DNA from 2 places in the Variovorax sp. FW305-3-2-15-B-LB1 genome. Region 1 is predicted to be linked to the other one. Evidence: predicted binding sites of a transcription regulator. Region 1 holds the regulator's gene; the other holds the start of a gene.

Region 1 (15,273 bases):
CCGTGCAGCCGCGCGATCTCCAGCCCCAGCGCGTAGCGCCCGTCGTCCTGCCGGCGGATCAGCCGCGCATGTTCCAGCGAGGCCAGCAAGCGCAGCACCGTGCTCTTGTACAGCTGCGTGCGCTCGGCGAACTGCGCCAGCGACAGCGCCTCGTCGCCGGGCCGGAAGGCCGACAGCAGGCTCAGCGCGCGGTCGACCGCGGCGGCGCCGCCGGGGGCAGCGTTGAGGTCGGACACCGATTCGGTCTGGGCTTTGCGGGGCATGGCGTGGCTTGACAGTCGGCGGGCTTGCCGATTTAATTCTGTTTAACAGAATATAGTTCTGCAAGATAGAACAGTCAAGAAAGCACCCGATGACCTCCCCCGACGTTCTCATCAGCGAGGTCGGTCCGCGCGACGGCCTGCAGTCCGTGAAGGCCACCATGCCCACGGCCGACAAGCTGCGCTGGATCGACGCGCTGCATGCCGCCGGCCTGCGCGAGATCGAGGTCGCTTCCTTCGTGCCCGCGAAGCTGCTGCCGCAGATGGCCGACGCTGCCGAGGTGGTGCGCCACGCGGTCACGCTGCCCGGCCTCGTGGTGATGGCGCTGGTGCCCAACCGCAAGGGCGCGCAGGCCGCGCTCGAGGCGGGCGTGCACAAGCTCACGATGCCGGTGTCGGCCAGCGTCGCGCATTCGCTGGCCAACGTGCGCAAGACGCCGACCGAGATGGTCGAGGAGGTGCGTGCCATCGCCGAGCTGCGCGGCGCCCTCGCACCGCAGGTGAAGCTCGAAGCCGGCATCTCCACCGCCTTCGGCTGCACGCTGCAGGGCTTGGTGCCGGAAGACGACGTGATCCGCCTGGCGGTGCAGTGCGTCGAGGCCGGTGCGCAGGAGGTCGGTCTGTCGGACACCGTGGGCTACGCCAACCCCGCGCAGGTGCGCCGCCTCTTCAAGCGGCTGCGCGCCGAACTCGGCGTGCACGCGGGCGCGGCCCACATGCACAACACGCGCGGCCTGGGCATCGCCAATTGCCTGGCCGCGTGGGACGAGGGCGTGCGCACCTTCGACGCCTCGCTCGGCGGCCTCGGCGGCTGCCCGTATGCGCCGGGCGCGTCGGGCAATGCGGTCACCGAAGACCTCGTCTTCATGTTCGAGGCCATGGGCGTGCGCACCGGCATCGACATCGACAAACTCATCGCGGCGCGTGCGCCGCTCAAGGCCGGCCTGCCCGGCGAACCGGTCTACGGCATGACGCCCGAAGCCGGCCTGCCCAAGGGCTTTGTCCAGGAAACCCTCTCTCATGTCTGAAGCCAATCCCTTGCCCTACGCGGGCGTGCGCGTCGTCGAGTTCACCCACATGGTCATGGGCCCGACCTGCGGCCTGCTGCTGGCCGACCTGGGCGCCGAGGTCATCAAGGTCGAGCCCATCGAGGGTGACAACACGCGCCGCCTGCTGGGTTCGGGCGCGGGTTTCTTCCCGACCTTCAACCGCAACAAGAAGAGCATCGCGCTCGACCTGAAGAAGCCCGAAGGCGTGGAGGCCGCGCTGCGCCTCATCGCCACCGCCGACATCGTGAGCGAGAACTTCAAGCCCGGCACGATGAAGAAGCTGGGGCTCGACTACGACACGCTCAGCAAGTTCAACCCGCGCCTCATCTACGTGAGCCACAAGGGCTTCCTGCCCGGCCCGTACGACCACCGCACCGCGCTCGACGAGGTGGTGCAGATGATGGGCGGCCTGGCCTACATGACCGGCCGCGCGGGCGACCCGCTGCGTGCGGGCACCAGCGTGAACGACATCATGGGCGGCATGTTCGGCGCCATCGGCGCGATGGCCGCGCTGCGCCAGCGCGACCTCACGGGCAAGGGCTGCGAGGTGCAGTCGGCGCTGTTCGAGAACAACGTGTTCCTGGTCGCGCAGCACATGATGCAGTTCGCCGCCACGGGCAAGGCCGCCGACCCGATGCCCAGCCGCATCTCGGCCTGGGCCGTGTACGACGTGTTCACCGTGAAGGACGGCGAGCAGATCTTTCTTGCCGCCGTGAGCGACAAGCAGTGGGCCATCTTCTGCAAGGCCTTCGGCCTTGAGGAGATGCTGGCCGACCCGCGCCTGAAGACCAACAACGACCGCGTGCGCGCACGCGAGTGGATGATGCCGATCCTGCGCTCGCACCTCGCCAACCACAGCGCGGCCGAACTCAGTGCGGTGTTCGAGCAGAACGAACTGCCCTTCGCGCCCATCACCAAGCCGCAGGAGCTGTTCGACGACCCGCACCTGAACGCCACCGGCGGCCTCGCGCCCGTGCGCATGAACGACGGCCACATGGCCAAGGTGCCGCTCGCGCCGTTCACGCTGGGCGGCGAACGTCCCGGCATCCGCCTGCAGCCGCCGCACATCGGCGAGCACAGCGCGGCGCTGCTCAAAGAAGTGGGCTACAGCGACGGCGACATCGCCGCGCTGCGGGCGCAGGGCGTCACGGCTGGGGACTGATCTTCGGTGGCGGGCGATATAGTTCCCGCGCCATGGACCGCCTCAAGCAACTCGAATCCTTTGTCTCGGTCGCGACCCGCGGCAGCCTCACCGCGGCGGCCAAGGCGGAAGGCGTGGCGCCCGCGATCATGGGCCGTCGCATCGACGCGCTCGAAGAACGCCTGGGCGTCAAGCTGCTGGTGCGCACCACGCGCCGCATCGCGCTCACGCACGAAGGCAGCGCCTTTCTCGAAGACTGCCAGCGCCTCCTGACCGAGTTCGCGAACGCCGAGGCCAGCGTGAGCGCCGGCGGCGTGAAGGCCAGCGGCCACCTGCGCGTGACCGCGCCGGCCGGCTTCGGCCGCCGCCACGTCGCGCCGCTGGTGCCGCGCTTTCATGCGCTGCATCCCGAGGTGACGATCTCGCTGAACCTCAGCGACCGCGTGGTCGACGTCACCGGCGAGAGCTTCGACTGCGCCGTGCGCGTGGGCGACCTGCCCGACTCGTCGCTGGTGAGCGTGCGCCTGGCCGACAACCGCCGCCGCTGCGTCGCCACGCCCGAGTTCCTGCGCCGCCACGGCGCGCCCAAACACCCGGGCGAGCTGTCGCGCTTTGCCTGCCTCACGCTGTCGAGCGACGCCTCGCAGACGCGCGGCTGGGCCTTTCGCATTACCAGCGAGGAGGGCGTGCAGGAACTCATCCACCTGCGCCCCAGTGGCCCGCTCGATTGTTCCGATGGCCAGGTGCTGCACGACTGGTGCCTGGCGGGCCACGGCATCGCCTGGCGCAGCACCTGGGAGGTCGAGGCCGAGATCGACGCCGGCCTGCTCGTGCCCCTGCTCGACGACTTCGCCGCGCCGCCCAACGGCATCTATGCGGTGTTCACAGGCACCAAGCACCTGCCGCTGCGCGTGCGACTGTGGCTTGATTTCCTCAAAGCGCAGTACGGGCAGCCGGAATTCTGGGGCGGGCGGTCCTGAAATCGTGACCGGGCGGCACAATGCTTTTTGCATTTGCTTGCAACCCCGATGAAGAAAGTTTCCGATGACCCTCGAAGCCATCCTCGCCTACCTGCATCTGTTGGCCATCCTCACGATGGTTGTGTTCATTTCCAGTGAAGCCGCGCTGTGCCGCGTGCAATGGCTCAATGCCGCCGTGGTCGAGCGGCTGGCCAAGGTCGACATGGTCTACGGCATCGCCGCGATCGCCGTGCTGGCCACGGGCATCGCGCGCACCTGGTGGGGCGTGAAGGGCACGGCCTGGTACTGGACCAACCCGCTGCTGCACGTGAAGCTCACGCTGTTCATCATCGTGGGCGTGCTGTCGATCTTCCCGACGCTGACCTACTTCCGCTGGCGCAAGACGCTGCGCGCCACGGGCAAGCTGCCGGCGGAGGCCGACATCCTGAAGACGCGCAAGCTGGTGATGATCCAGGCGCACCTGATCGCACTGATCCCGCTGGTGGCGGTGTTCCTGGCGCGCGGCTTCGGCAAGTAATCAACACAAAAGACAAAAGAAAAGGCCCGCATGAGCGGGCCCTTCGGGAGTAACAAATGTCAGCGCCACACGGCGCCGCGCCGGATCAGGCCTTGGCCGCGTCGGCTTCGCACTTCTTCATGAAGCTGTTCTTGGCGGCACCGGCCAGGGCCTTGCCGTTCTTGTCGAGGGCCTTGGCGGCGCAGGCGGGTCCGGCGGCGGCCTTGGTGCACTTCTTCATGAAGCTGTTCTTGGCGGCGCCGGCCAGGGGCTTGCCGTTCTTGTCGATCGCCTTGGCATCGCAGCTGGCGCCACCGGCGGGTGCGGCCGCAGCGGCAGGGGCTGCCGCAGGTGCGGCGGCGGCAGCGGGGGCCACGACCGGGGCGGGTGCCTTGTCCTGCGCGTAGGCGCTGAACGACAGGCAGGCGCCGAGCGCGACGGTGGAGGCGACCAGGGAAAGGAGCTTCTTCATGGTGGATATGTCCTTGCAAGGTTGAGTTGTGACAGACGCCCCGCCTCGGGGCCGACCATCCTAACGGGCGACATCGCCCATCGGATGACGATCGTTAACTGGGTCCGGGTTTGCCCCCGGTAAAATTCACAGATGCTATTGGTCAAACAGGAGCTGCTCGCGGCGCTCGCGAACACGCTCGAAACCCTCTCTCCCGGCGCCGGCGCCAAAGCCGCGTTCGAGTCGCCCAAGGTGGCGGCGCACGGCGATTTCGCCAGCACCGCTGCCATGCAGCTCGCCAAGCCGCTGGGGCGCAAGCCCCGCGAACTGGCCGAGGAACTGAGCGCTGCGCTGCTCGCCACCCCTGCTTTCGGCCAATGGGTCGAGGCCATCGAGATCGCCGGCCCCGGCTTCCTCAACATCCGCCTGAAGGCTGCCGCCAAGCAGCAGATCGTGCGCGAGGTGCTGGCCGCCGGCGCAGGCTTCGGCCAGCAGCCCGCCACCGGCGAAAAGGTGCTGGTCGAGTTCGTCTCGGCCAACCCGACCGGTCCGCTGCACGTCGGCCACGGCCGCCAGGCCGCGCTGGGCGACGCCATCTGCAACCTGCAGGCCTCGCAGGGCCAGAGCGTGTGGCGCGAGTTCTATTACAACGACGCCGGCGTGCAGATCCAGACGCTGGCCAACAGCACGCAGCTGCGTGCCAAGGGCTTCAAGCCCGGCGACGCCGAGTGGCCCAGCGGCGAAAAGGCCCCGGCCTACAACGGCGACTACATCGCCGACATCGCCGAGGACTTCAAGGCGAAGAAGACCGTCAAGTCGGACGACCGCGAGTACACCGCCAGCGGCGACATCGACGACCTGGACAGCATCCGCGAATTCGCCGTGGCCTACCTGCGCCGCGAGCAGGACCTCGATCTGCAGGCTTTCCGCGTGCGCTTCGACAACTACTACCTCGAGTCCAGTCTCTACACCAGCGGCCGCGTCGAGGCGGCCGTGGCCAAGCTCGTGGCCGCCGGCAAGACCTATGAGCAGGACGGCGCGCTGTGGCTGAAGTCGACCGACTACGGCGACGACAAAGACCGCGTGATGAAGAAGAAGGACGGCACGTACACGTACTTCGTGCCCGACGTCGCGTACCACATCGCCAAGTGGGAGCGCGGTTTCCACAAGGTCGTGAACATCCAGGGCACCGACCACCACGGCACCATCGCGCGCGTGCGCGCCGGCCTGCAGGCCGCGGGCGAAGGCATTCCCGAGGGCTACCCCGACTACGTGCTGCACACCATGGTGCGCGTCGTGAAGGGCGGCGAAGAGGTCAAGATCAGCAAGCGCGCCGGCAGCTACGTCACGCTGCGCGACCTGATCGAGTGGACCAGCACCGATGCCGTGCGCTTCTTCCTGCTCAGCCGCAAGCCCGACACCGAATACACCTTCGACGTCGACCTGGCGGTCACCAAGAACAACGACAACCCCGTGTACTACGTGCAGTACGCCCACGCGCGCATCTGCTCGGTGCTCGCGGCCTGGGGCGGCGACGTGGCCGCGCTCAAGGCGGTCGACCTGTCGCCGCTGGACAGCCCGGCAGCCCAGGCGCTGATGCTGCTGCTGGCCAAGTACCCGGCCATGCTGACGGCGGCAGCGAAGGATTTCGCCCCGCACGACGTGACTTTCTACCTGCGCGAACTCGCGGCCAGCTACCACAGCTACTACGATGCCGAGCGCATCCTGGTGGACGACGAGCCGGTCAAGCTGGCGCGTCTCGCACTCGTCGCAGCGGCCGCGCAGGTGCTGCACAATGGCCTCGCGATCCTCGGCGTCAGTGCGCCGAGCAAGATGTGAATCACCCTCTGAACATGAAGAAGACAAGCAGACAACGCGGCAACATCGTCATCGGGCTGATCATCGGCCTGGTGCTCGGTCTGGGCGTCGCCCTGGGCATCGCGGTCTACGTCACCAAGGTGCCGATCCCGTTCGTCAACAAGACGCAACGCGGCGGTGCCGAGCAGGACGAAGCCGAAGCCCGCAAGAACCGCGACTGGGACCCGAACGCGCCGCTGGCCGGCAAGGCCGGCGCGCCCAAGCCCGCCGCCACGCCGCCGGCCGCCACGGCCACCGGCCCGGTGAACCCGATCACCGGCGCGCCCGCCACCGTGGCGCCCGGCACGCCGCCTGTCGCCACCGCGCCGGTCACCGCCCCGGCCCCCGTGGTGGTGGCGCCCAAGCCGGCGCGCCCCGCGCCGGTGCCGGCCGAAGCCAATGCCCTGCCGCCGTCGAACGATCCGCTGGGCGACCTGGCCCGGGCCCGCGCGGGCGGCAGCACGACCACCGCGTCCGCCGCGCCGAGCCACACGGCCGCCGCGCCGTCGTCGTCGGGTGCCGACCCCTTCATGTACTTCGTGCAGGCCGGCGCCTTCCGCACCACCGACGACGCCGAGGCGCAGCGCGCCAAGCTGTCGCTCATGGGTGTCGAGGCCAAGGTCACCGAGCGCGAGCAGGCCGGTCGCACGGTTTACCGCGTGCGCGCGGGCCCGTTCAACAAGAAGGACGACGCCGACCGGCTCAAGGAACGGCTCGACGGCGGCGGTCTCGAATCGGCGCTGGTGCGCGTGCAGCGCTGACCGACGCTTTTCCTGAACAGCCTTTAAGCTCTCGCCCGCGCGGCATTCGCCGCACTCGTTTGTCAATTCCAGCGCCTCGGTCGCGCCGCCCACGGGGAACTCCCGGCGGCGCGCCGGCTCTGTACTGCGGTACCCACAGGAGAACCTTTTCCATGAAACGTCGTGACTTTTCGCTGGCCGCCACTTCGATCGGGCTGCTTTCGCTGGCTGCCGTTCCGGCACACGCCCAGCGCGCCCCCAAGGCCGGCACCGATTTCCTCGTGCTCGACAAGCGCGTGCCCGTCGATGCACCCGCCGGCAAGGTCGAGGTGGTCGAGTTCTTCTCGTACAACTGCCCGCATTGCAACGACTTCGAGCCCTCGCTCGAAGCCTGGGTCAAGGCAGCCCCGAAGGAAGTGGCCTTCCGCCGCATCCCCGTGCCCTTCGTGGGCAACGACGTCGAAGCCAAGCAGCGCCTGTACTTCACGCTCGAAGCCATGGGCAAGCTGGACGAGTACCACCCGAAGGTCTTCGCCGCGATCCACGCGCAGCGCCAGAACCTGAACGGCGAAGCCAACATCCAGGCCTGGGCCGAGCGTGCCGGCCTCGACGGCGCCAAGTTCAAGGAAACCTTTGCGTCCTTCGGCGTGGCCAGCAAGGCCCGCCGTGCGGCGCAGCAGACCGAGGCCTACAAGGTCGCCGGCGTGCCGGCCCTGGCCGTGGCGGGCCGTTGGTATGTCGACGGCGAAACCGCCGGCAGCATGTCCAAGGTGCTGCAGGTCGCGACCTTCCTCATCGGCGAAGCCAAGAAGGGCTGACCGACCCGGCGACCTGCTTTCTTGGTCGAATGCAAGGCCCGCTTCGGCGGGCTTTTTCATTGGCGGCGGTGGGCAATTGCCATCCCACGCATACAATGTTTCAGAGCAAGTTTCGTGCCTTTATGACATTGCCCTCCATCCCCACATTCCCCACCCTTCGTCGCCTCGGCCGCCTGGCTTTCGGTGCGCTGTTGCTGGCCGGTGCCGCCTCGGGCGCTCTGGCCGAAACCGCCGACCGCACCAAGCCGATGAACATCGAGTCCGACTCGATGCGCTACGACGACCTGAAACAGACCAGCGTGTTCACCGGCAACGTGCTGGTCACGAAGGGCACGATCATCATCCGCGGCGCGCGGCTGGACGTGCGCCAGGACGCCGAGGGCTACCAGTACGGCGTGGTCACGGCGGCGCCCGGCAAGCTGGCCTATTACAAGCAGAAGCGCAACGCCGGCGACGAGTGGATCGAGGGCGAGTCGGAAGTCATCGAGTACGACAGCCGCGCCGACAACGTCAAGTTCATCCGCCGTGCCGTCATGCGCCGGCTGATCGGCGCCACGGCCAACGACGAGAGCAGCGGCGCGCTGATCGTCTACGACCAGAGCAACGACACCTACACCGTCAACGGTTCCCTCGTGCCGCCGAACGCCGGCGTCTCGGCGGGCGGCGGCGGCCGCGTCAAGGCCATCCTCACGCCGAAGGCCACGCCGGCCCCGGCGGCGCCCGGCTCCGCACCGGCAGCGGGTGGCAAGAAGCCCGCGGCCCCGGCACCCACTCCCGCGCCCGGCGCCGGGCTGCGCCCGAGCACCACGCTGGGCGGCACCGAAGGGGAAGGGCGCAAGTGATCGAAACCGCAGGAACCCAGACCGCCGACGGCATTCCGGGCAGCCGCCTCGTGGCGCGCGGCCTCAAGAAGAGCTACGGCAGCCGCACGGTCGTGAAAGACGTCTCGCTCGACGTGCAAAAGGGCGAGGTCGTCGGACTGCTCGGCCCCAACGGCGCGGGCAAGACCACCTCGTTCTACATGATCGTCGGGCTGGTGCGCGCCGACGCCGGCGAGATCACCATCGACGGCGAGCCCATCGCCCACATGCCCATCCACCGCCGCGCGCGCATGGGCCTGAGCTACCTGCCGCAGGAAGCCTCGATCTTCCGCAAGCTCACGGTCGAGGAAAACGTGCGCGCCGTGCTCGAGTTGCAGCGCGAGCCCGACGCCAACGGCCGCATGATGCCGCTGACCAAGCAGCACACCGAAGAGCGCCTGGCCGACCTGCTGGCCGACCTGCGCGTGGACCACCTGCGCGATTCGCCAGCGCTCGCGCTGTCGGGCGGCGAGCGCCGCCGCGTCGAGATCGCGCGCGCGCTGGCCACGCAGCCGCGCTTCATCCTGCTGGATGAGCCCTTCGCCGGCATCGACCCGATCGCGGTGATCGAGATCCAGCGGATCATCAGCTTCCTGAAAGAGCGCGGCATCGGCGTGCTCATCACCGACCACAACGTGCGTGAGACGCTGGGCATCTGCGATCACGCGTTCATCATCAGCGACGGGCACGTGCTGGCACAAGGCACACCCTCGGAGATCGTCGACAACGCCGAGGTACGCAGGGTGTACCTGGGCGAGCACTTCCGCATGTAAGGGCGGGGGCGGTTCCTATGAAGCAAGGGCTGTCCCTTCGCGTCTCGCAGCATCTGGCACTGACGCCACAGCTGCAGCAGTCCATTCGCCTGCTCCAGCTCTCCACGCTCGAACTGAGCCAGGAGGTGGAGCAGATGCTGGACGAGAACCCGTTCCTCGAACGCACCGCGGAAGAAGCGGCGCGCGAGGAGTTCGGGCTGGACACGGCCGACGCGCCGGTGCCGCGCGACGACGCGGGCGAGGGGGAGGCCGAGTTCACGCCCTCCGCCGCCAGCACGTCCTCCACGTCCAGCGACACCACCACCTCGACCCCCGACTCCGACGGCCCCGCCGCCGAGATCGCCGAGCGCGAGCCCGACTGGGAAGGCGACGGCACCGTCGACATGGCGCCCGACGACAGCGAGTGGGGCAGCGACGCACCCGCGCGCCAGAACAACCTGGGCGACGACGAGCGTGCCGACGCCACCGAGCTCGCGCGCAGCCAGGAGTCGCTGCAGTCGTTCCTGCACCGCCAGGCGCTGAGCCTGCGCCTGAACGAAAACGACTGTGCCGCGCTGCGCTTCCTGATCGAATCGCTCAACGACGACGGCTACCTCGAAGACTCGCTGCCCGCGCTGGCCTCGGGCCTGGCGGGCGACGACAACGACCAGTTCGACGACCTGGTGCACCACTTCCAGGTGGCGCTGGGCCTGCTGCAGAGCCTGGAGCCGGTCGGCGTCGGCGCGCGCGACCTCGGCGAATGCCTGAGCATCCAGCTCAAGGCGCTCGCCAGCGAAGACGAGACCGAGGCCGAAGCGCTCATCCGCAAGACCGCCATCGCGATCTGCAAGCAGCCGATGGAGCTGCTCGCGCGGCGCGACTTCAAGCGCCTGGCCACGCTCACGCGAACCAACGAAGACCTGGTGCGCTCGGCGCTGCAGGTCATTGCGCGGCTCGAACCCAAGCCGGGACGCCGCTTTGTCGACGTCGAGCGCAACATCGTCATCCCCGACGTGATCGTCACCAAGACCGGGCGCGGCACCAATGTGAAGTTCCGCGTCATGCTCAATCCCGAGGTCATGCCGCGCCTGCGCGTGCACGACATCTACGCCGGCGCGCTCAAGTCGCACAAGGGCGAGGGCAGCCAGGCGCTGTCGCAGCGGTTGCAGGAGGCGCGCTGGTTCATCAAGAACATCCAGCAGCGCTTCGACACCATCCTGCGCGTGAGCAACGCCATCGTCGAGCGCCAGAAGAGCTACTTCGTGCACGGCGAGCTGGCCATGCGCCCGCTGGTGCTGCGCGAGATCGCCGACGAGCTGGGCCTGCACGAGTCGACCATCTCGCGCGTGACCACCGCCAAGTACATGGCCACGCCCTTCGGCACGGTCGAGCTCAAGTACTTCTTCGGCTCGGCGCTGGGCACCGAGACCGGCGGCAACGCGTCGAGCACCGCGGTGCGCGCGCTGATCAAGCAGTTCGTGAGTTCCGAGAGCATCAAGAAGCCGCTGTCCGACAGCCAGATCTCCGAGATGCTGAAAGAGCAGGGCATCGAGTGCGCGCGCCGCACCGTGGCCAAGTACCGCGAAGCCTTGCGCATCGCACCGGCCAACCTGCGCAAAGCCCTGTAGAAAGCTCACGATGACCCGTCGCCTGCTGTCGCGCTGGGGGCATTGGGTCTTCGCCCTCGTGGCTGCATCGCTGTTCGCCGGCTGTGCCACCTTGCCCGACGAGGCACCGCGCCCGCCCACCAAGGCCATCGCCGTCTCGGCCGACACCGCGCTCGGCAAGATCGCGCTGGCTTCGCAGCCCGACCCCGACCTCAGCGGCTTTCGCCTGATGCCCGGCGGCGACTTCGCCTTCGACACGCGGCTGCAACTGGCGCGCCGCGCGCAGCGCACACTCGACGTGCAGTACTACCAGATCGAGAACGACGAGACCGGCCGCTACCTGCTGCGCACCCTGCGCGATGCGGCCCAGCGCGGCGTGCGCGTGCGCCTCTTGATGGACGACCTGTACACGTCCGGCGAAGACGAGTTGCTGCTCGGCCTGGCCGCCACGCCGAACGTGGAGCTGCGCCTGTTCAACCCGTTCCCGGCCGGGCGCGGCAGCCTGCTCAAGCGCTTCACCGCGTCGCTGTTCGACTTCAGCCGCGTCAACCGCCGCATGCACAACAAGCTCTTCATCGCCGACGGCGCGATGGCGGTGGCGGGCGGGCGCAACATCGGCAACCAGTACTTCCGCCGCACCACCGGCCCGAACTTCATCGACCTCGACACCTTCGTCACGGGCGCGCTGATCCCGCGCCTGGGCGTGCTGTTCGACCAGTACTGGAACAGCCCGCACGTGCGCCCGATCGGCGCGGTCGTGCACACCGACCTGCCGCGCGAAGAACTGCAGCGCCGCTTCGACGCCGCCACCGGCCCCGACACCACGCCGCCGCCGCCCAGGCCCGCGCCCAACGACCTGCTCGGCTACAGCCCCGTGGCCGACGACCTCGACGCCGGCAAGCTCGGCCTGATCTGGACCACCGCCGAGGCCTACGCCGATTCGCCCGACCGCGTGATCGGCAAGACCGCGTCGTACGGCGGCGTGCCGTTGCTCGACGTGGACAGCGTGCGCTACAACGTGGTCGAGCAGATGCGCCGCGCGCGCAGCGAGGTGACGCTGGTCTCGCCCTACCTGATCCCGGGCGCGTCAGGGCTGGAGGTGATGCGCGAGATCCGCGGGCGCAACGTGAAGATCAGCGTGGTCACCAACTCGCTCGCCGCCACCGACGAGCCGCTGGTCCACACCGCCTACCGCCGCTACCGCGCGGACATGCTCGCGCTGGGCGCCGAGTTGCACGAGCTGAGTTCCGCGCGCACGCGGCGCAGCGTGCGCCTCGGCCTCTTTGGCACGTCGGTGGGGCGGCTGCACGCCAAGTCGGCGGTGATCGACCAGCGCATCCTCTTCGTCGGTTCGATGAATTTCGATCCGCGCTCCGAGATCCACAACACCGAGATCGGCCTGTTCATCCGCAGCCCCGAGATGGCGCAGCAGACCTTGAAGCTGCTCGACGTGCTCAAGCAGCAGGGCGCCTACCGGCTGCGCTTTGCCGAGGGCGGCGATGCAGCGGCAGGCGGCTCGCGGCGCATCGAGTGGGTCAGCGAGGAAGGTGGCAAGACCACCGTACTGCACGAAGAGCCCGACTCGGGCTTCTGGGACCGCACCATGCTCGAGCTGCTGTCGCCGCTCACGCCCGAGAGCCTGCTCTAGCGCCTCAGGTGCCGCGCACCGCCGACCACACGAGCCGCAGGCCCAGCAGGCCCATCACGCCGCCGGCCGCGCGGTCGATCCAGGTCTTGTAGCGCAGGTAGGCCGCGCGCGGCGCGGCCGAGGACAGCGCCAGCGCGACGATCGCGTACCAGCCCGTCTCGATGCAGAAGATCACGGCCGGCACCGCGAGCGCCAGCACCAGCGGGACCTCGCGCGGCAGGAAGGCCGCGAAGATGCTCGCGTACACCACCGCCGTCTTCGGGTTGCTGACCTGCGTGGCCAGGCCGAGCAGGAAGGTGCGTCCGCTGCGGCCCTGGCTGCGGGGCGAGGCGTCCGTGTCGGGCGTGATCGCGAGCGGCTGCCGCGCGCCGCGCCAGATGCGAAAGCCCAGGTAGATCAGGTAGGCGCCGCCGAAGGCCTTGATCGCGAGGTACAGCGCCGGCACCGCGAGGAACGCTGCCTGCAGCCCGGCCAGCGCCGCGATGGAGAACGCCAGCCCGCCGGCGCCCATGCCCAGGGCCGCCGCCAGCCCGTCGCTGCGTGAGGCCACGGCCGTGCGCGCCACCATCACGAAGCTCGGGCCCGGGCTCATCGCGCCCACGGCCATGGCGCCGGCGATGCCGAGCAGGGACAGGAGGTGGGCGTCGGTCATGGGGTGGCTCCGGTGGGGGATGGGTTCATTGCACGTTCACGGCTTCGACCTGCACCAGCAGCTTCACCTTGTTCTCGAAGCCGAAGTTCAGGCCCCAGGTGATGCCCCAGTCGCTGCGCTGCACGGTGGCCTCGAAGTCGCCGCCGCAGACCTGGCGGTTGATCAGTGGGTTCAGGTAGCAGTTGAAGCGCACGGCCTTCAGCGTCACCGGTTTGGTCTGGCCCATGAGCGTGAGCGTGCCGGGCACGTCGGTCACCTTGTCGCCGCTGAAGTCGATGCGCTCGGCCACGAAGCGGCCGGTGGGGAATTCGGCCACGTTGAAGAAGTCCTTGCTCTGCACGTGGCGGTTGAGCAGGTCGACGCCGGTGTTGATGGAGCTGATGTCCATCGTGATGTCGACCTTGCCGCTGGCGCCGGTGCCGTCGATCTGCACCGAGCCGTCCTTGGTGCTGAAGCGGCCGCGGTTGGTGGTGGTGCCGTAGTGGCCCATCTCGTACATGACGAAGGTGTGGGTCGGGTCGATCACATAGCTCGCATTTTTGACCGGCCCGCCCGCGGGCTTGGCGGCCAGCGGCGGCGCGGTGTATTCCTGGGCCGTTGCGGCCAGCGGCAGGGCCGCGCCCGCACACAGGACCGCGGCGAAGAAGAGCTTGTTCATGGCAAGGGAAGAAGGATGCATGGGAAATGAAATCGTCGTCACAGCGGCCCGAGGCCCGCGAGCGTCAGCTTGAAGCGCACCTGCACCTCGTTGCCGACCACCGAGGTGTCGGTCCATTCGCCGTCGCCCACCTTGTAGTCGAGCCGCTGGATCGTGAGCGTGCCCGTGGCGACCGAATACGCGCCGCCCGACGACACGATGCTCACGGGCACTGTCACGTACTTGCTGACGCCCTTGATGGTGAGCTTGCCGGCCATCTCGAAGCGGCCCTCTCCCAGCGCCTTGATGGCGCTCGAGCGGAAGCTGGCCTGCGGGAAATGCGCGGTGTCGAACCAGGTCGGCTTGGGCAGCTCGGCATCGCTCATGGGCACGCCGAAGCCGGCGCTGGCGGTGTCGATCTGCAGCACGACCGAGCCGCCCTCGGGCTTCTTCGGGTCGAAGGCGACCTGCGCGTCGAAGCGCTTGAAGCTGCCTTCCACTGGCACGCCCATCTGCTTGCTGACGAAGGCGATCTGGCTCTTCTCGGGCACCAGCTTCGCGGTGGTGGCCGGCAGGGGCTCGGCCGCGGCGTGCAGCGCGAGGCCGAAGAGGGCGGCGGCGCCCCACAAAAGACGGGTCGTCATCCGGCGGATTCCTTGCGTGGCGCGGGCCACATGCGTTGCAACAGACCGTCGTGGTCGATCCAGTGGTGCTTGAGCGCCGCCGCCACGTGCAGCAGCGTGACGCCGGCCAGCAGAAAGGCGCTGCGCTGGTGCAGCGGCTTGAGCACGGCCTCGGCGAAGTCCTTGTCGACCGCCACCAGGTCGGGCAGCGGCAGCAGGCCGAACCACACGACCGGCACGCCCATGCCCGAGCTGTAGGCCCAGCCGAACAGCGGGACCGCGAAGAACAGCAGGTACATCAGCGCATGGCTGATGCGGTGGGCGGCCCGCTGCCAGGTCGGCATGGCCGCCAGCACCCGCGCCGACAGCGGCGGCGGGCGGTGCGTGAGGCGCCACAGCAGCCGCAGCGCCGACAGCAGGAGGATGGTGATGCCGGCCCACTTGTGCCAGCTGTAGAGCTTCAGACGCTGCGGCGAGAAGGGCAGGCCCGTCATGTAGAGCCCGACGCCGAGCGAGCCGACGATCATCGCCGCGAGCAGCCAGTGCAGGGCCATCGCGACCCGCCCGTAGCGGGGCTCGCGCAGGGCGGCGGCGCCAACGGCAGGGGCGGGAAGGGGTTCGACGGGCATCGGGGCAGGGGCGGCGGCGGCCTGTGCGCGGAGCATAGCTCGGAAGCGATGACACCGCAGCGGGGCCGGCCCG
Region 2 (15,273 bases), on a different contig from region 1:
GGCCCAGTTGCTGTTCGAGCCGGCGCGCGAAGGCCACGCCGATCGACCAGTCGTTGCGCGCCTCGCCGGGCGCCGGCACGGCCGGGCGCACGCGCGAGATGCGGCGCTCGCTGTTGGTCACGGTGCCTTCCTTCTCGCCCCAGGTGGTGGCGGGCAGCAGCAGGTCGGCGAAGGCGCAGGTGGCGGTGGTGGCGAAGGCTTCCTGCACCACGACGAACTCAGCGCGTTCGAGCGCGCGGCGCACCGTGGCCTGGTCGGGCATCGATTGCGCGGGGTTGGTGCAGGCGATCCACAGGGCGCGGATCTCGCCGTCGGCCGCGGCCTGGAACATCTCCACGGCCGTCTTGCCGGGCTTCTCGGGCACCGAGGGCACGCCCCACAGCGCGGCCACTTCGGCGCGGTGCTCGGGGTTGGCCAGGTCGCGGTGCGCGCTCAGCAGGTTGGCCAGGCCGCCCACCTCGCGCCCGCCCATTGCATTGGGCTGGCCCGTGAGCGAGAACGGGCCCGCGCCGGGCTTGCCGATCTGGCCCGTGGCCAGGTGCAGGTTGATGAGCGCCGCGTTCTTCGCCGTGCCGCTGGACGACTGGTTCAGGCCCTGGCAATACAGGCTCAGCGTGGCGGGCGAGGTGGCGAACATGCGCGCCGCCGCGAGCAGGTCGTCCTTGGGGATGCCGCACACCTGCGCCACGGTGTCGGGCGTGCAGTCGCGCACCGTGGCCTTGAGCGCGTCGAAGCCGTTGGTGCGGGCCGCGATGTAGGCGGTGTCGGTCCAGCCTTCCCACAGCATCAGGTGCAGCATGCCGTGGAACAGCATCACGTCGGTGCCGGGCTGGATCGGCAGGAACAGGTCGGCGATCTCGACCGTGTCGGTGCGGCGCGGGTCGGCCACGACGATCTTCAGCGCCGGGTTCGCGGCCTTCGCGTCCTCGATGCGGCGAAAAAGAATGGGGTGCGCCCACGCCGTGTTGCTGCCCACGATGAACAGGCACTCGGCATGCTTCAGGTCGTCGTAGCAGGCCGGCGGCGCGTCGGCGCCCAGCGTCTGCTTGTAGCCGGCCACCGCGCTGCTCATGCACAGGCGCGAGTTGGTGTCGATGTTGTTGGTGCCGACCAGGCCCTTGGCGAGCTTGTTGAAGACGTAGTAGTCCTCGGTGAGCAGCTGGCCCGACACGTAGAAGCCGACCGCGTCGGGGCCGTGGTCGCGCACCACCTGCGCGAACTTGCCGGCGGCGAGGTCGAGCGCGTGGTCCCACGTCATGGGCGCGGGCGCCTCCTTGCGCGCGAGGCGCTGCAGGGGCTGCAGCAGCCGCGTCTGGCGCGTGACGGTCGCGCTGGCCGTGAGGTGCAGGGTCGAGCCCTTGGTGCACAGGCGCCCGAAGTTGGCCGGGTGGTCGGGGTCGCCGCGCACGCCGGTGATCTGGTCGCCCTGCGATTCGATGATGACGCCGCAGCCGACGCCGCAGTACGGGCAGGTGGAGCGCGTCTCCTGGGTCATGCGGGCCTCAACCTTCTTCCGGGGACAGGACCGTCACGGCGGCCAGGCGCTGCGGCCCGGCGACCGGGCGCTCCAGGTCGAGCGCGTGCGTGGCCAGCTCGCCGGCGTCCAGGTGCACCACGCCGTCTTCCAGCTTCACCGCGAACTTCGGCGTGCAGCCTTCGTCGGGCGAGCGGGCGCAGCCGTCGTCCAGGCCGATGGCCCAGTTGTGCAGCGGGCAGGCCACGCTGGTGCCGAACACGATGCCCTGGCTCAGCGGGCCGCCCTTGTGCGGGCAGCGGTCGAGCAGCGCAAAGACCTGGTCCTCGGCATTGCGGAACACGGCCACGTCCAGGCCGGCGGGCCGCATCACGCGGCGGGCACCGAGCACGGGGATGTCGTCGAGGCGGCAGATGGCTTTCCAATCGCTCATGGTGGGGCTCTCTTGTCTTGGGGTCGGGCGCGGGTCAGGTCTTGATCTCGGCGTACAGGCCGGTCACGCGGTCCATGATCGCGAGCAGGTTCTCGCTGCTCACGAACACGTCGGACATCAGCGCGGGCGAGGCGCCCGCACCGTCCAGCCGCTGCAGGCCGCGGTTGAAGAACATCCATTGCGCGTCGGCCAGCACCAGCTCCTGGCGGATCTGCGCGGTGGCCTCGGGCGCGTTGCGCAGCAGCTCGAGCGCGGCCAGGAATTCGGTGCGCGCCTTGGCGATCTCGGCGGTGCTGCCGGCCGGGTCGATCTGCATGGCCGCGGCCAGGTAGCACTTGGCCATGCGCTGCGACAGCATGCGCTGGCGCCCCGCGATGTTGACCAGCCGCCCGACCGGCCTGCCCGAGGCGGCCTCGTACTGCGCCGTGCCCTGGTGCGCCAGCGCGAGCACGGCGGCGTCGAGCGCCACCACCCGGGCGGCGGCTTCCCGGCCGGGTGCTGCGTCGGCCAGCTCGGTGCGGAACGCGCGCCAGGCGCCGTCCAGGCCGTCGTAGGTGGCGCGCAGCGTTGGCGTGGGCGCAAAGGCCTTGAGCTCGCCGAGCTGGCGCTCGAACAGCGCCACCGAGCGGTCGAGCACTTGCTGCGCGCTGCGCGGCTCCACCTTCTGCACCAGCGCCAGGTAGGCCTTGCTCGCGCGCTGCGACAGCATGCGCTGGCGGCCGGCCTTGTTGATGGCGTCGTTGAGGTCGGCCACCTGCGCACGCGCGCCCACCGGGGCGAGCGCGGCGAGGGCGGAAGAAGCAATGAAGAGTCGTCGTTTCAAGCGGTCGCTCCGATCACACGCTCAGCGGCGCAAACTGCCGCACGTCCACCGAGGCCTGCGCCGACTCGAACCACGGGTCGGGCTCGCCGTCGAGCGCGAACTGCAGCCGTTCCCACAGCGACTTGCGGCCTTCGACGTCGTCGAGGATCTTCTTCTTCACGTAGTCCAGCCCGACGCGGCCGATGTAGTGCACGGTGCGCTCCAGGTACCAGCCTTCCTCGCGGTACAGCTGCAGGAAGGCGCCGGCGTGTTCCATCACTTCCTCGGCGGTCTTCACCTTCACGAGGAACTGCGCCACCTCGGTCTTGATGCCGCCGTTACCGCCCACGTACAGCTCCCAGCCCGAGTCGACGCCGATCACGCCCACGTCCTTGATGCCGGCCTCCGCGCAGTTGCGCGGGCAGCCCGACACGGCCAGCTTGACCTTGTGCGGCGAGTACATGGCCCACAGCGCGCGCTCCAGGTCCTTGCCCATCTGCGTGGAGTCCTGCGTGCCGAAGCGGCACCACTCGCTGCCCACGCAGGTCTTCACCGTGCGCAGCGACTTGGCATACGCAAAGCCCGAGGGCATGCCGATGTCCTTCCACACGCCTTCGAGGTCTTCCTTCTTCACGCCCAAGAGGTCGATGCGCTGGCCGCCCGTGACCTTGACGGTCGGGATCTTGTACTTGTCGGCCGCGTCGGCAATGCGGCGCAGCTCGTCGGGCGTGGTGTGGCCGCCCCACATGCGCGGGATGACGGAGTAGGTGCCGTCCTTCTGGATGTTGGCGTGGCTGCGCTCGTTGATGAAGCGGCTCTGCGGGTCGTCCTTCGCCTCTTTGGGCCAGGTGCTGATGAGGTAGTAGTTGACGGCCGGGCGGCAGGTGGCGCAGCCGTTGGGCGTGCGCCAGCCCATGCCGCGGTAGACCGCGTCGTGCGTGAGCCAGTGCTCCTTGCGGATCGCGTCGCGCACGTCCTGGTGGCTCATGTCGGTGCAGCCGCAGATCGCCTTCTTCTTCGGCGTGGCCGAGTAGTCGCCACCCGCGGTGAACATCAGGATCTGCTCGACCAGCCCGGTGCACGAGCCGCAGCTGGCACTGGCCTTGGTGTGCTTCTTCACCTCGTCGAGCGTGAACAGGCCCTTTTCCTTGATGGCCTTGCAGATGGTGCCCTTGTTCACGCCGTTGCAGCCGCACACCTCGGCGTCGTCGGGCATGCTGGCGGCCTTGCTGTGGCCTTCGTGGCCGGTGTCGCCGATGTTCGATTCGCCGAACATCAGCTTGTCGCGGATGTCGTGCACGCTGCGCCCGTCGCGCAGCAGCTTGAAGTACCAGCTGCCGTCCACCGTGTCGCCGTACAGGCAGGCGCCGATCAGCTTGTCGTCCTTGAGCACCAGCTTCTTGTAGACGCCGCCGAAGGGGTCGCTCATGACGATTTCTTCGGTGCCTTCGCCGCCCATGAACTCGCCGGCGCTGAACAGGTCGATGCCCGTCACCTTGAGCTTGGTGGAGGTGAGCGACCCCAGGTAGCGGCCGATGCCGAACTGCGCCAGGTGGTTGGCCGCGACCTTGGCCTGCTCGAACAGCGGTGCGACCAGGCCGTAGGCGATGCCGCGGTGCGCCGCGCATTCGCCCACCGAGTAGATGCGCGCGTCGGTCACGGTCTGCATCGTGTCGGTGACGACGATGCCGCGGTTGCAGTGCAGGCGCATCTTCTCGGCCAGCTCCACATTGGGGCGGATGCCCACGGCCATCACCACGAGGTCGGCCGCGACCTCGGTGCCGTCCTTGAAGCGGATGGCCTTCACGCGGCCATCGTCGCCCCCGACCAGGTCCTGCGTCTGCGCGCCCATGAGGAACTTCAGGCCGCGGTCTTCGAGCGACTTCTGCAGCAGCTTGCCCGCCACGTCGTCCAGCTGGCGCTCCATGAGCCAGGGCATCACGTGCACCACCGTCACGGTCATGCCGCGCAGCATCAGGCCGTTGGCGGCTTCCAAGCCGAGCAGGCCGCCGCCGATGACCACCGCGTTCTTGTGCGTGCGCGCGGTCTCGATCATGTAGTCGGTGTCGGCGATGTCGCGGTAGGCAATCACGCCCTTCAGGTCCTTGCCGGGCACGGGCAGCATGAAGGGGTTCGAGCCGGTGCACATCAGCAGGCGGTCGTAGGGCGCCTCGGTGCCGTCTTCCGCACGCACGATGCGGTTCACGCGGTCGACCTCGACCACCTTCTTGCCGGCGTGCAGCGTGATGTGGTTGTCGCTGTACCACTCCCAGCTGTTGAGCACGATCTCGTCCACCGTCTGCTCGCCCGCGAGCACGGGCGACAGCAGGATGCGGTTGTAGTTCGGGTGCGGCTCGGCGCCGAAGACGGTGATGTCGTACAGGTCGGGCGCGATCTTCAGCAGCTCCTCGAGCGTGCGCACGCCGGCCATGCCGTTGCCGACCATCACGAGTTTCATTTTCTTCATGGGGCGGGACCTTTCAGGGAAATCAACCGAACGACGGCCCGCGGCGCGCGGTCAGAATCGCGCCATGAGCTTTGAAGTGGACATCGGCTACAGCAGCCAGCGTGGGCCGCGCGACGCGAACGAGGACTTCGCCGGCACGGTGCATGCGCCGGCCGGCGACGAGGCCCGCGGACTCATCGCGGCGATTGCCGATGGGGTCTCGAGCGGCGGACGCGGCCGCGAAGCGGCGCAGACCACGGTGATGGGTTTGCTGGCCGACTACTTCGCCACGCCCGCGACCTGGGAGCCGACCGCCGCGCTCGACCGCCTGATCGGCGCGCAGAACGGCTGGCTGGCCGATCACAACCGCCGGCGCCAGGGCAAACAGGAGGGCGCCGGCACGGCGCTCACCACGCTCACCGCGCTGGTGCTGCACGGCCAGAGCTACACGCTGGCCCACGTGGGCGACACGCGCGCCTGGCGCGTGCGCGCCGACGGCGAGCCCGCGCAGCTGCTCACGCAGGACCACGCCTTCGACCACCCCGACATGCGCAGCCGGCTCACGCGCGCCATCGGCCTGGACGATCAGGTGCGTGTCGACTACCTGCAGGGCGACGTGCGCGTGGGCGACTGCTTCGTGCTCAGCACCGACGGCGTGCACGGCGTGCTCAAGCCGCAGCAGGTGGCCGCGCTCGCGCTGCAGGGCGACGCCGAGGCAGCAAGCGAGGCGCTGGTGCAGGCCGCGCTGGCCGCCGGCACGCGCGACAACGCGACCGCGCTCGTGATTCGCGTGGTGGGGCTCGATGCGCGCCAGCTCGACGACGAACTCGGCGACGGCCGCCGGCTCGCGCCGCCGCCGTGGCTCAAGGTGGGCGACGTGCTCGACGGCTACGTCGTCACCGGCCTGGTGGCCGACACCGGCGTACACCTGCTGTACCAGGCGCGCCATCCGGTCACGCGCGAGCTGGTCGCGCTCAAGACCCTGCACCCCTCGCGCGCCGACGACCCACAGGAGCGCGCGATGCTGGCGCACGAGGCCTGGCTGGGGCAGCGCGTGGGGCAGGGCGGCGGCTTCGTGCGCGTGCACGAGCGCGCCCCGGACGCCAGCGCGCTGTACATCGTGTTCGACTGGCACGGCGGGCGCACGCTCGAGCAGATGCGCAAGGACGGCACGCGCGGCGCCGTGGCCGAGGTGGTCGCCGCGGCCATCGAGGTGAGCCGCGCGCTCGGGCGGCTGCACCGCCACGGCGTGGTCCACCGCGACATTAAGCCCGGCAACCTGCACCGGGGCGACGACGGGCGCTGGCGCATCCTCGACCTGGGCGTGGCGATCTCGGGCCGCGAGGGCGCGGCGCAGCGCGAGCTGCATGCGGGCACGCCGAGCTACATCAACCCCGAGCAGTGGGAGGAAGGCGGCGTGGCCGATGCGGGCAGCGACCTGTTCGCGCTCGGGGCCACGCTCTACCAGTGGCTCGGCGGGCACCTGCCCTACGGCGAGATCGAGCCCTACCAGGTGGCGCGCTACCGGCGCGACCCGGTCGCGCTCTCGCGCCTGCGGCCCGACGTGCCCGTGTGGCTCGACCATTTGGTGCGCAAGGCCGTGGCCCGCGATCCGCGCGAACGCTTCGAGACCGCCGAGGAGATGCTGCTCGCGCTGGAGCGCGGCGCCTCGCGCCCCGTGAACGCGCCCGCCGCCACGCCGCTGATCCGCCGCGACCCGCTCGCGCTGTACCAGCTCGCGCTCGGCGTGTCGGTGCTGTTCAACGTGCTGCTCATCGTGTGGCTTCTCTTCCTGCCACGTTGAGCGGGGGCGGGCGAAGCGGGTCATGAACGGGCGGCCTTGCGAACGGGCGAGGGCTTGGCAGCCGCAGGGGCCGGTGTGACGCGTGCGCGTCCGCCTTTTTCGGCCCAGGTGCGCGTCCAGCGGATCTGCATCACGCGCATCACGCCCAGCATCGCCAGCGAGAGCGCACCGAAGAACACGAAGCCCCAGGCATAGCTGCCCAGGTACTGCTTCGACAGGCCCATGGCGTTGGGCACCAGGCCGCCGCCGAGGGCGCCGATCTCGCCGATCATCGAGCCGGCCACCGCCGTGCTCGTGGGCCAGCGTAGCGGCACCAGCTGGAACAGCGCGCCGTTGCCCGCGCCCAGCGCGGCGAAGCAGACGATCAGCAGCAGCGTGGTGAGCGCCAGCGAGCCCGACGAGAAGCCCACCAGCACGAGGCCCACGGCCACCACCAGCAGCACCACCGTGAGCGTGTTCACGCCGCCCCAGCGGTCGGACAACCAGCCGCCCACGATGCGCACCGCCGCGCCCATGAAGGCCGCGAGCATCGTCAGCTGGCCGGCCTGCACCTTGCTCACGCCGAACTGGTCGTAGTAGTACGAGGGCAGGAAGGTCGTGAGGCCGATGAAGCCGCCGAAGGTCACGCCGTAGATCAGGCTGAAGACCCAGCCGTCTTTCTCGAACAGGCAGGCGATGTGGGCGCGGAAGCTGCCGTGCGGGTCCACGTCCGGCGGCTCCTTGGCGAAGAACACCATCACGACCATCGGGATGAGGATCGCGACGGCGGCCACGCCGTACACCGCCTGCCAGCCCAGCCAGTTGGCCAGCGGCGGCGCCACCAGCACCGACACGGCCGTGCCCACGTTGCCCGCGCCTACCAGGCCCATGGCCAGGCCCTTGTGCTGCGGCGGGAACCAGCCCGAGCCCAGCGACAGCGCCACGCCGAAGCTCGCGCCGGCGATGCCCAGCAGCACGCCCATGGCGAGCAGGTCGTTGAAGCTCTTCACGAAGAAGAAACCGAACAGCATCGCCACGGCGATGAGGCCCATCTCGACCAGCGTTGCCTTCTTGCGGCCGATGTACTGCGACAGCAGGCCCAGCGGAAAGCGCATGAGCGCGCCCGCGATGATCGGCACCGACAGCATCAGGCCCTTCTGCGCGGGCGAGAGGTTGAAGGTCTCGCCGATGAAGGGCGCCATGGCGCCGTTGAGCACCCAGATGCAGCAGGAGAACGAGAAGTACAGGAAGGCCGCGAACAGGGTCGGACTGTGGCCTGACTGCAAGAAATTCCTGAAACCGGACATGGCGTTCAAAGGTGCAAAAAGCCGCGACGCGACCGGGGAGCGGCCGTGTCGACGGACAGGGGTGGAGTCGGGAGGCCGGCGGCGAACGCCGTCGGCATGGGGGTGAGCCCGGCCTGAGGATGGCCGGGTTGGATGCAGGGACCTGCAGCCTCACCAAAGCGGTGCTTCGTTACACCGTGCCCCCTTCGATGCAAGAGGCGTGCCTGCGGATGCAGGCTGGCGTGACCTATGCTTCCCGGGCCTTGCCACACCTTGCCGCCATGTCCCTTCTCGTCGTCCTTTCCCCTGAACCCGCTGAAGGCGAGCCCTTGCCGGCGTCGCTGCAGTTGTCGATCGATGCCGCGGGCGTCGCGGTGCTCGGGCGCGCGGGCTGCCACACGCTGGTGCAGCGCACGCAGGCGCTCGCACCGTCGATGGTCCTGGTGCATCTGGATGAAACAGAGCCGCAGCTCGACGCGCTGCTCGAAGCACTGGCTGCCTGGGGCGGCGCACCGCCATGCGCACTGGGCGTGATGAGCGCGCCGCTGGACGGCGCGCAGCACGCGGCGCTCGTGGCCGCGGGCGTGCACGGGTGGGTACCCATCGAGAGCGCCGATGCGTTCGCCGCACTGACCGCGCAGGCGCAGGCCCGCTGGACCCGCGAGGCCGCGCTGCGCACCGAGCTCTACGCCCTGCGCACGCGCATGGACGAGCGAAAGTGGGTCGACCGCGCCAAGGGCCTGCTGATGTCCGCGCGCGGCATCGGCGAGGACGAGGCCTTCGGCCTGCTGCGCGGCGCCGCGATGCACGCCAACCTGCGGCTGGGCGAGGTGTCGCGCTCGGTCATCGAGGCCGCGCAATGGGCCGAGGCGATCAACCGCGCGGGCCAGCTGCGCATGCTCTCGCAGCGGCTGGTACGCGTAGCGGCGCAGCTCGCGGCCGGCATCGACGCGCAGCGTGCGCGCGTGCTGCGCACGCAGTCGACCGAGCGGGTGCAGCAGACGCTGGATCATCTGACGGCCCTCGAGCTGGGCCCGGCCGGCGTGCGGGCGCTCGGCGAGGTGCAGGCCGCGTGGCTCGCGCTGGCCGTGCTGCTGGCTGCCAAGCCCGTGTCGCAAGGGCTGGCCGCGATCGATGCGCGCGGCGAGGCTTTGCTGTCGGCGGCCGAGTCGCTGACGGACGCGCTGGAGGCCTCGGGTGCGCGGCGCGCGCTGCGCATCGTCAACATCTGCGGGCGGCAGCGCATGCGCGCACAGCGGCTGGCCAAGGACGCGCTGCTGGCCTCGACGCTCGCGGCCGGTGCCTCGCGCGAACGGCTGCTGCCGACCATGAACGAATTCGAAGCCGCGCTGCTGGAGCTGGAGCGTGCCCCGCTCAGCTCGCCCGAGATCCGCGCCGGGCTGGCGAGCGCGCGCGACGAGTGGCTGCGCCTCGTCGGCGGTGTGCAGGCGCTCGACAGTGCCGATGGGCGCGCCACGCTGGTGCGTTCCAGCGAGGCACTCGTGGACACCTTCGAGCGCCTGACCGGGTGGTACGAGCACAGCCTGCAGGTCATCATGTCCTGACGCCCGTCGTGCCGCGCCTGCCGGGTCAGGCCGCGGCCTTCTCCACGTGCGCCTGGCGCGTGTAGAGAAAATCGATCACCGCCTTGCGCGCATGCACATAGGCCGGGTCTTCGGCCAGCGCGACGCGGTTGCGCGGACGCGCGATGTCCACCGCCAGCACGTCGCCGATGGTGGCGGCCGGGCCGTTGGTGAGCATCACGATGCGATCGCTCAGCAGCACGGCCTCGTCGACGTCGTGCGTGACCATGACGACGGTGCTGCGCGTCTTCTGCACGATGGCGAGCAGCTCGTCCTGCAGCTTGGCGCGGGTGAGGGCGTCGAGCGCGCCGAAGGGCTCGTCCATCAGCAGCACCTTGGGCTCCATCGACAGCGCCCGGGCGATGCCCACGCGCTGCTTCATGCCGCCCGAGATTTCGCCGGGGCGCTTCTGCGCCGCGGGCGTGAGGCCCACCAGCGCGAGTGCCGCGTCGGTGCGTTCGCGCAGCTGCGCCTTGTTCTCGGTGACCGCGAACACGCGCTCGACCGCGAGGTACACGTTCTCGAAGCAGGTGAGCCAGGGCAGCAGCGAGTGGTTCTGGAACACCACGGCGCGCTCGGGCCCCGGGCCCTTGATTTCCTTGTTGGCGCACAGCAGCACGCCCTGCGTGGGCGTGGTCAGCCCGGCGATCAGGTTCAGCAGCGTCGACTTGCCGCAGCCCGAGTGGCCGATGAGCGTGACGAACTCGCCCTTGGCCACGTTCAGGTTCACGTCGCGCAGCGCGACGAAGCGGCCCTTGGGCGTCTTGAACGCCTGTTCGACGCCGTGGATCTCGATGTACTTGCTGTCGTCGTTCATTGGAAACCTCCGCGCAGCAGCGCTGCGGTATTCGCCTTCGGAGCGGCCGTGCGGCTCATGACTTCACCTCTTCGAACGTGAATGCGGTGGCGAGCTTGATGAGCGCGAACTCCAGCACCAGGCCGACGATGCCGATCACGAAGATCGCGATGATGATGTTGGCGACGTTGAGGTTGTTCCACTCGTCCCACACCCAGAAGCCGATGCCCACGCCGCCCGTGAGCATCTCGGCCGCGACGATCACCAGCCACGCGGTGCCCACCGCCAGGCGCACGCCGGTGAGCATGTAGGGCAGCACGGCGGGAAAGAGGATCTTGGTGAGGATCTTCCATTCGCTGAGGTTGAGCACCTTGGCCACGTTCATGTAGTCGCTGGGCACGCGCTGCACGCCCACGGCGGTGTTGATGACCATCGGCCAGATCGAGCAGATGAAGATGGTCCAGATCGCGGCCGGGTTGGCGCCCTTGAACACCAGCAGGCCGATGGGCAGCCAGGCCAGCGGCGACACCGGGCGCAGCAGGCTGATGAGCGGGTTGAACATGCGCGAGAGGAACTCGAAGCGCCCGATGGCGAAGCCGGCCGGAATGCCGACCGCTGCCGCCAGTCCGAAGCCCAGCGCCACGCGCTGCAGCGACGAGAGCACGTTCCAGCCCACGCCCTGGTCGTTCGGCCCCTTGCTGTAGAACGGATCGCTGAACACCGTGAGCGCCTGCTGCCAGGTGGCCAGCGGCGAAGGAAAGCCGGTGGTGCTTTTCATGGCCACGATCTCCCACACCAGCACCAGCAGGCCGAAGCCCAGGAACGGCGGGAGCACGCGCATCCAGAAGGCGCGCAGGTCCAGGGGCGTGCGGGTGCGGGGCACGGGTGCCGCCGCCGCAGCGGCCGCAGCGGGGGCGGGTGCCAGGGGCCTGGACACCACGGGCGCGGCGACCTGCGAGGCCACGGCGTCGAGCGGGGAATGGAAGACAGCGCTGACCATGGTGCGTTTCTCCTCAGACATGGAGCTTGAAAGACTCGGCGTACTTCTTCGGGTCCTTGCCGTCCCAGACGGTGCCGTCGAAGAGCTTGCTGGTGCGCAGCACGTCCTTGGGCACGGGCGTCTGCGTGGCGGCGGCGGCCTGCTTGTAGATGTCGATGCGGTTGATCTCGGTGGCCACCTTCAGGTAGTCGGGGTGTTCCTTCAGCAGGCCCCAGCGCTTGTGCTGCGTGAGGAACCACATGCCGTCCGACAGGTACGGGAAGTTCACGGCGCCGCCGTTGTAGAACTTCATGTGGTTGGGGTCGTCCCAGCTCTTGCCCAGGCCGTTGGTGTAGCGGCCCAGGATGCGCTGGTTGATGGCGTCCACGCTGGTGTTGACGTAGCTCTTGTCAGCAATGGTTTCGGCCATCTTGTTCTTGTTCTGCAGGCCGGTGTCGATCCACTTGCCGGCCTCGAGGATCGCGGCCGTGACGGCGCGCGCGGTGTTCGGGTACTTCTTCGTGAACTCCGCGGTGCAGCCCAGCACCTTCTCGGGGTGGTCCTTCCAGATGTCCTGCGTCGTGATGCCGGTGAAGCCGATGCCGTCCATGATCGCGCGCTGGCCCCAGGGCTCGCCCACGCAGTAGCCGTCCATGTTGCCCACGCGCATGTTGGCCACCATCTGCGGGGGCGGCACGGTGATGTTCTTCACGTCCTTGAACGGGTCGATGCCGGCCGAGGCGAGCCAGTAGTAGAGCCACATGGCGTGCGTGCCGGTGGGGAAGGTGTGGGCGAAGGTGTATTCGCCCTTTTCCTTGGCGATGAGCTTGGCGAGCGAGGCCGCATCGACCGCGCCCTTGTCGGCCAGCTTCTTCGACAGCGTGATGGCCTGGCCGTTGTTGTTCAGGGTCATGAGCACGGCCATGTCCTTCTTCGGCCCGCTCACGCCCAGGTGCATGCCGTACACGAGGCCGTAGAGCACGTGCGCCATGTCGAGGTCGCCGTTCACGAGCTTGTCGCGCACGCCGGCCCAGCTGGCTTCCTTGCTCGGCACGATCTTCACGCCGTACTTCTTGTCGATGCCCAGCACCGAGGCCATCACCACGCTGGCGCAATCGGTCAGCGGGATGAAGCCGATCTTCACTTCTTCCTTCTCGGGCTTGTCCGAGCCCTGGGCCCAGACGGCGGCGCGCAGCGCGGGGTCGATGCCCACGGCGCCGAGGGCGGCGGCCTGCAGCACGCGGCGCCGGCTCAGTTTGGTTTTCAGCAGCAGATCGGACATGGGCGGGGCTCCAGAAGTGAAAGACAAAAACGAAAAGGCGTCCGCACCGCGCAGGGGCTGCTCGTGAACGAGCCCTTGCGGGATGGGGACGCCTTTGTCCGGTTCGGTGGGCCGCACCCGCCGTTGGGTGCAACCTGCCTGAAGACCTTGCGGTCTGTGACAAGCTCCATGCAAGCGGTGTGCCAGCCCGCAACTGCCGTTGGGAGCTATGGAAAAGATAGCTGGCAGGGCGCGCCGGTGCAGGAGAAAGTTCCAGTCGGCCTGCGAAACCGGGCTACGCACAACTGTTGTGCGCTGCACCAATCCAAGCGGCCCGGGTCAGCGCCGCGGTGCAGGTTCGAGCGGCAGGTAGTCGGCCATGGCCAGCATCGACTCGGCCACGTCGACGAGGCGGCGCTTCTGGTTCATGGCGGTCTGGCGCAGCATCTTGTGCGCCTCGGCCTCGCTCAGGCGTCGGTGCGCCATCAGCAGGCCCTTGGCGCGCTCGACGATCTTGCGTTCGTTGAGCGAGGCCCGCACGGTGTCGAGCTCGTCGCTCATGGCCTGCAGGCGCTGCGACTGCTCCTGGACCATGTCGAGCACCGAGCGTTCGAGGTGGCGCCCGAGCTGCGCCGGCGTGGCGTCCTGCGCCTGCTGGGCATCGTCAAAGAAGAGCGCGCCGCCGGCCTGCGGGGCCAGCGTGCCGAGCAGTTGCCGGTAGGCCGCCAGCTCGCTGCGCGCCTGGGCGGTCTTGTGGTCGCACAGCGCGCGCAGGTCGGCCGAGAGGCGGTTCTCGACCGTCTGCATGGCGTCGATGCGCCGCGTGCAGCAGTCGAACCAGGCCTGGCTCAGCACCGCGTCGGCGGGCACCGAGGTGGCGCCCTTGCGGCGCAGGCGCTCGAGCTCGGCCAGCACGGCGTCCGACTGGCTGTCGTGCCACAGCGTGCGCACCGCGTCGCCCGAGAAATCGATGAACACCTGGAAGCAGCGCTCCTGCGACTCGATGAGATGGCTCCACTGCTGGCGCTGCGCGTCGTCGCCCCGGCCCAGCGCGAGCGCGGCGGCGCCGAAGGCCCGCTCCTGGCCGGCGAACTCCTTGCCCTGCATGAAGTTGAACATCGCCACCAGCAGGCGCGAGATCTCGGGGTCGGTGGCGCCGTCTGCCGCCTCGAACACCACCGCCAGCAGGCCGGCCACCAGCTTGGCGAAGGCGGCCACGGCCTGCACCGGCTGGAGTTCGAGTGCGTCGATGCGCCGGCGCAGCGCGGGCAGAGCGTCCAGGCCGGGCAGCACCCAGGCGATGCGGCTGAACAGGCGCGCGCCATGGCCGGCGCCCACCGCGCGATGGTGCTCGGCCTCGAGCCGATCGAAGCCGGCGCGCACCTGCTGCTCGAGCGCCAGGCATTCGGCGATCTGCGGGCCGCGCTGGTCGGCAAAGCGCCCGCCGTGCGAGGCCAGGAACACGTTCGACATGCCGCGCTCGCGCTGCAGCGCATGCACGAGCCGCCCGATGGCGCCGACCAGCTCGCTGGTGCGCGCGAGCTGGTCCAGCGCGTCGATCTCGCATCGGCGCGCGGCGATCAGGAAGCTCAGGCCGGAAGTCATTCGTGGGGGCGCAGAAGGAGCGCATCCCGCTCGTGCAACTTCCGTGCCTTGCTTGCCCCTTCGCGGGCGCCGCCGGCGGGCGGCCCCTACACTCGGCGCCATGCTCTTGTTGGGAATCGAATCATCCTGCGACGAGACCGGCGTGGCGCTGGTCGAGTCGCACGGCGACGCGCTGCCGCTGCTGCGTTCGCACGCGCTGCACAGCCAGATCGCCATGCACCAGGCCTACGGCGGCGTGGTGCCCGAGCTGGCCAGCCGCGACCACATCCGCCGCGTGCTGCCGCTCACCGAAGCCGTCATGGCCGAGGCCGGACGCTCGCTGGCCGAGATCGACGTGGTGGCCTACACGCGCGGCCCGGGCCTGGCCGGTGCGCTGCTCGTGGGCGCGGGCGTGGCCTGCGCGCTCGGCGTGGCGCTGGGCAAGCCGGTGCTGGGGGTGCATCACCTCGAAGGGCATCTGCTGTCGCCGTTCCTGAGCGCCGACCCGCCCGAATTTCCGTTCGTGGCGCTGCTGGTGTCGGGCGGCCACACGCAGCTGATGCGGGTCGACGGCGTGGGCCGCTACGAACTGCTCGGTGAAACCATCGACGACGCGGCCGGCGAGGCCTTCGACAAGAGCGCCAAGCTCATGGGCCTGCCGTACCCCGGCGGCCCCTGGCTCGCGAAGCTGGCCGAAGGCGGCGACGCCGCGGCCTTCAAGCTGCCGCGCCCGCTGCTGCACAGCGGCGACCTCGATTTTTCGTTTGCCGGCCTGAAGACGGCCGTGCTCACGCAGGCCAAGAAGCTCGGCGACCAGCTCGAGGCGCGCAAGGCCGACCTGGCCGC

Evidence for each region. Region 1 encodes sigma-54, which starts transcription at its own class of promoters, with help from an activator protein. Its sites were predicted from a motif close to TGGCANGNAANCTGCTTT; they were not measured.
Region 2: the regulator sigma-54 is predicted to act here: its motif matches at 13,032-13,049, upstream of AC3WQR_RS14160 (CmpA/NrtA family ABC transporter substrate-binding protein).

Annotation. Positions count from the first base shown of each region.
Region 1 is NZ_JBYSZY010000034.1:52,887-68,159, forward strand. Features, by position in the region: gene AC3WQR_RS20370 (IclR family transcriptional regulator) at 1-263, opposite strand, end outside; gene AC3WQR_RS20375 (hydroxymethylglutaryl-CoA lyase) at 353-1,288, shown strand; gene AC3WQR_RS20380 (CaiB/BaiF CoA transferase family protein) at 1,281-2,471, shown strand; gene AC3WQR_RS20385 (LysR family transcriptional regulator) at 2,504-3,430, shown strand; gene AC3WQR_RS20390 (DUF2214 family protein) at 3,495-3,947, shown strand; gene AC3WQR_RS20395 (hypothetical protein) at 4,033-4,398, opposite strand; gene argS (arginine--tRNA ligase) at 4,531-6,216, shown strand; gene AC3WQR_RS20405 (SPOR domain-containing protein) at 6,231-6,995, shown strand; gene AC3WQR_RS20410 (thiol:disulfide interchange protein DsbA/DsbL) at 7,148-7,792, shown strand; gene lptA (lipopolysaccharide transport periplasmic protein LptA) at 7,915-8,634, shown strand; gene lptB (LPS export ABC transporter ATP-binding protein) at 8,631-9,425, shown strand; gene rpoN (RNA polymerase factor sigma-54) at 9,443-11,032, shown strand; gene AC3WQR_RS20430 (phospholipase D family protein) at 11,043-12,659, shown strand; gene AC3WQR_RS20435 (LysE family translocator) at 12,664-13,311, opposite strand; gene AC3WQR_RS20440 (YceI family protein) at 13,337-13,969, opposite strand; gene AC3WQR_RS20445 (YceI family protein) at 14,008-14,592, opposite strand; gene AC3WQR_RS20450 (cytochrome b) at 14,589-15,200, opposite strand.
Region 2 is NZ_JBYSZY010000019.1:5,906-21,178, reverse strand. Features, by position in the region: gene AC3WQR_RS14205 (nitrate reductase) at 1-1,495, opposite strand, end outside; gene nirD (nitrite reductase small subunit NirD) at 1,503-1,907, opposite strand; gene AC3WQR_RS14195 (type IV pili methyl-accepting chemotaxis transducer N-terminal domain-containing protein) at 1,942-2,730, opposite strand; gene nirB (nitrite reductase large subunit NirB) at 2,744-5,176, opposite strand; gene AC3WQR_RS14185 (bifunctional protein-serine/threonine kinase/phosphatase) at 5,241-6,959, shown strand; gene AC3WQR_RS14180 (MFS transporter) at 6,980-8,245, opposite strand; gene AC3WQR_RS14175 (ANTAR domain-containing protein) at 8,506-9,789, shown strand; gene AC3WQR_RS14170 (ABC transporter ATP-binding protein) at 9,815-10,624, opposite strand; gene ntrB (nitrate ABC transporter permease) at 10,680-11,603, opposite strand; gene AC3WQR_RS14160 (CmpA/NrtA family ABC transporter substrate-binding protein) at 11,617-12,864, opposite strand; gene AC3WQR_RS14155 (nitrate- and nitrite sensing domain-containing protein) at 13,183-14,448, opposite strand; gene tsaD (tRNA (adenosine(37)-N6)-threonylcarbamoyltransferase complex transferase subunit TsaD) at 14,549-15,273, shown strand, end outside.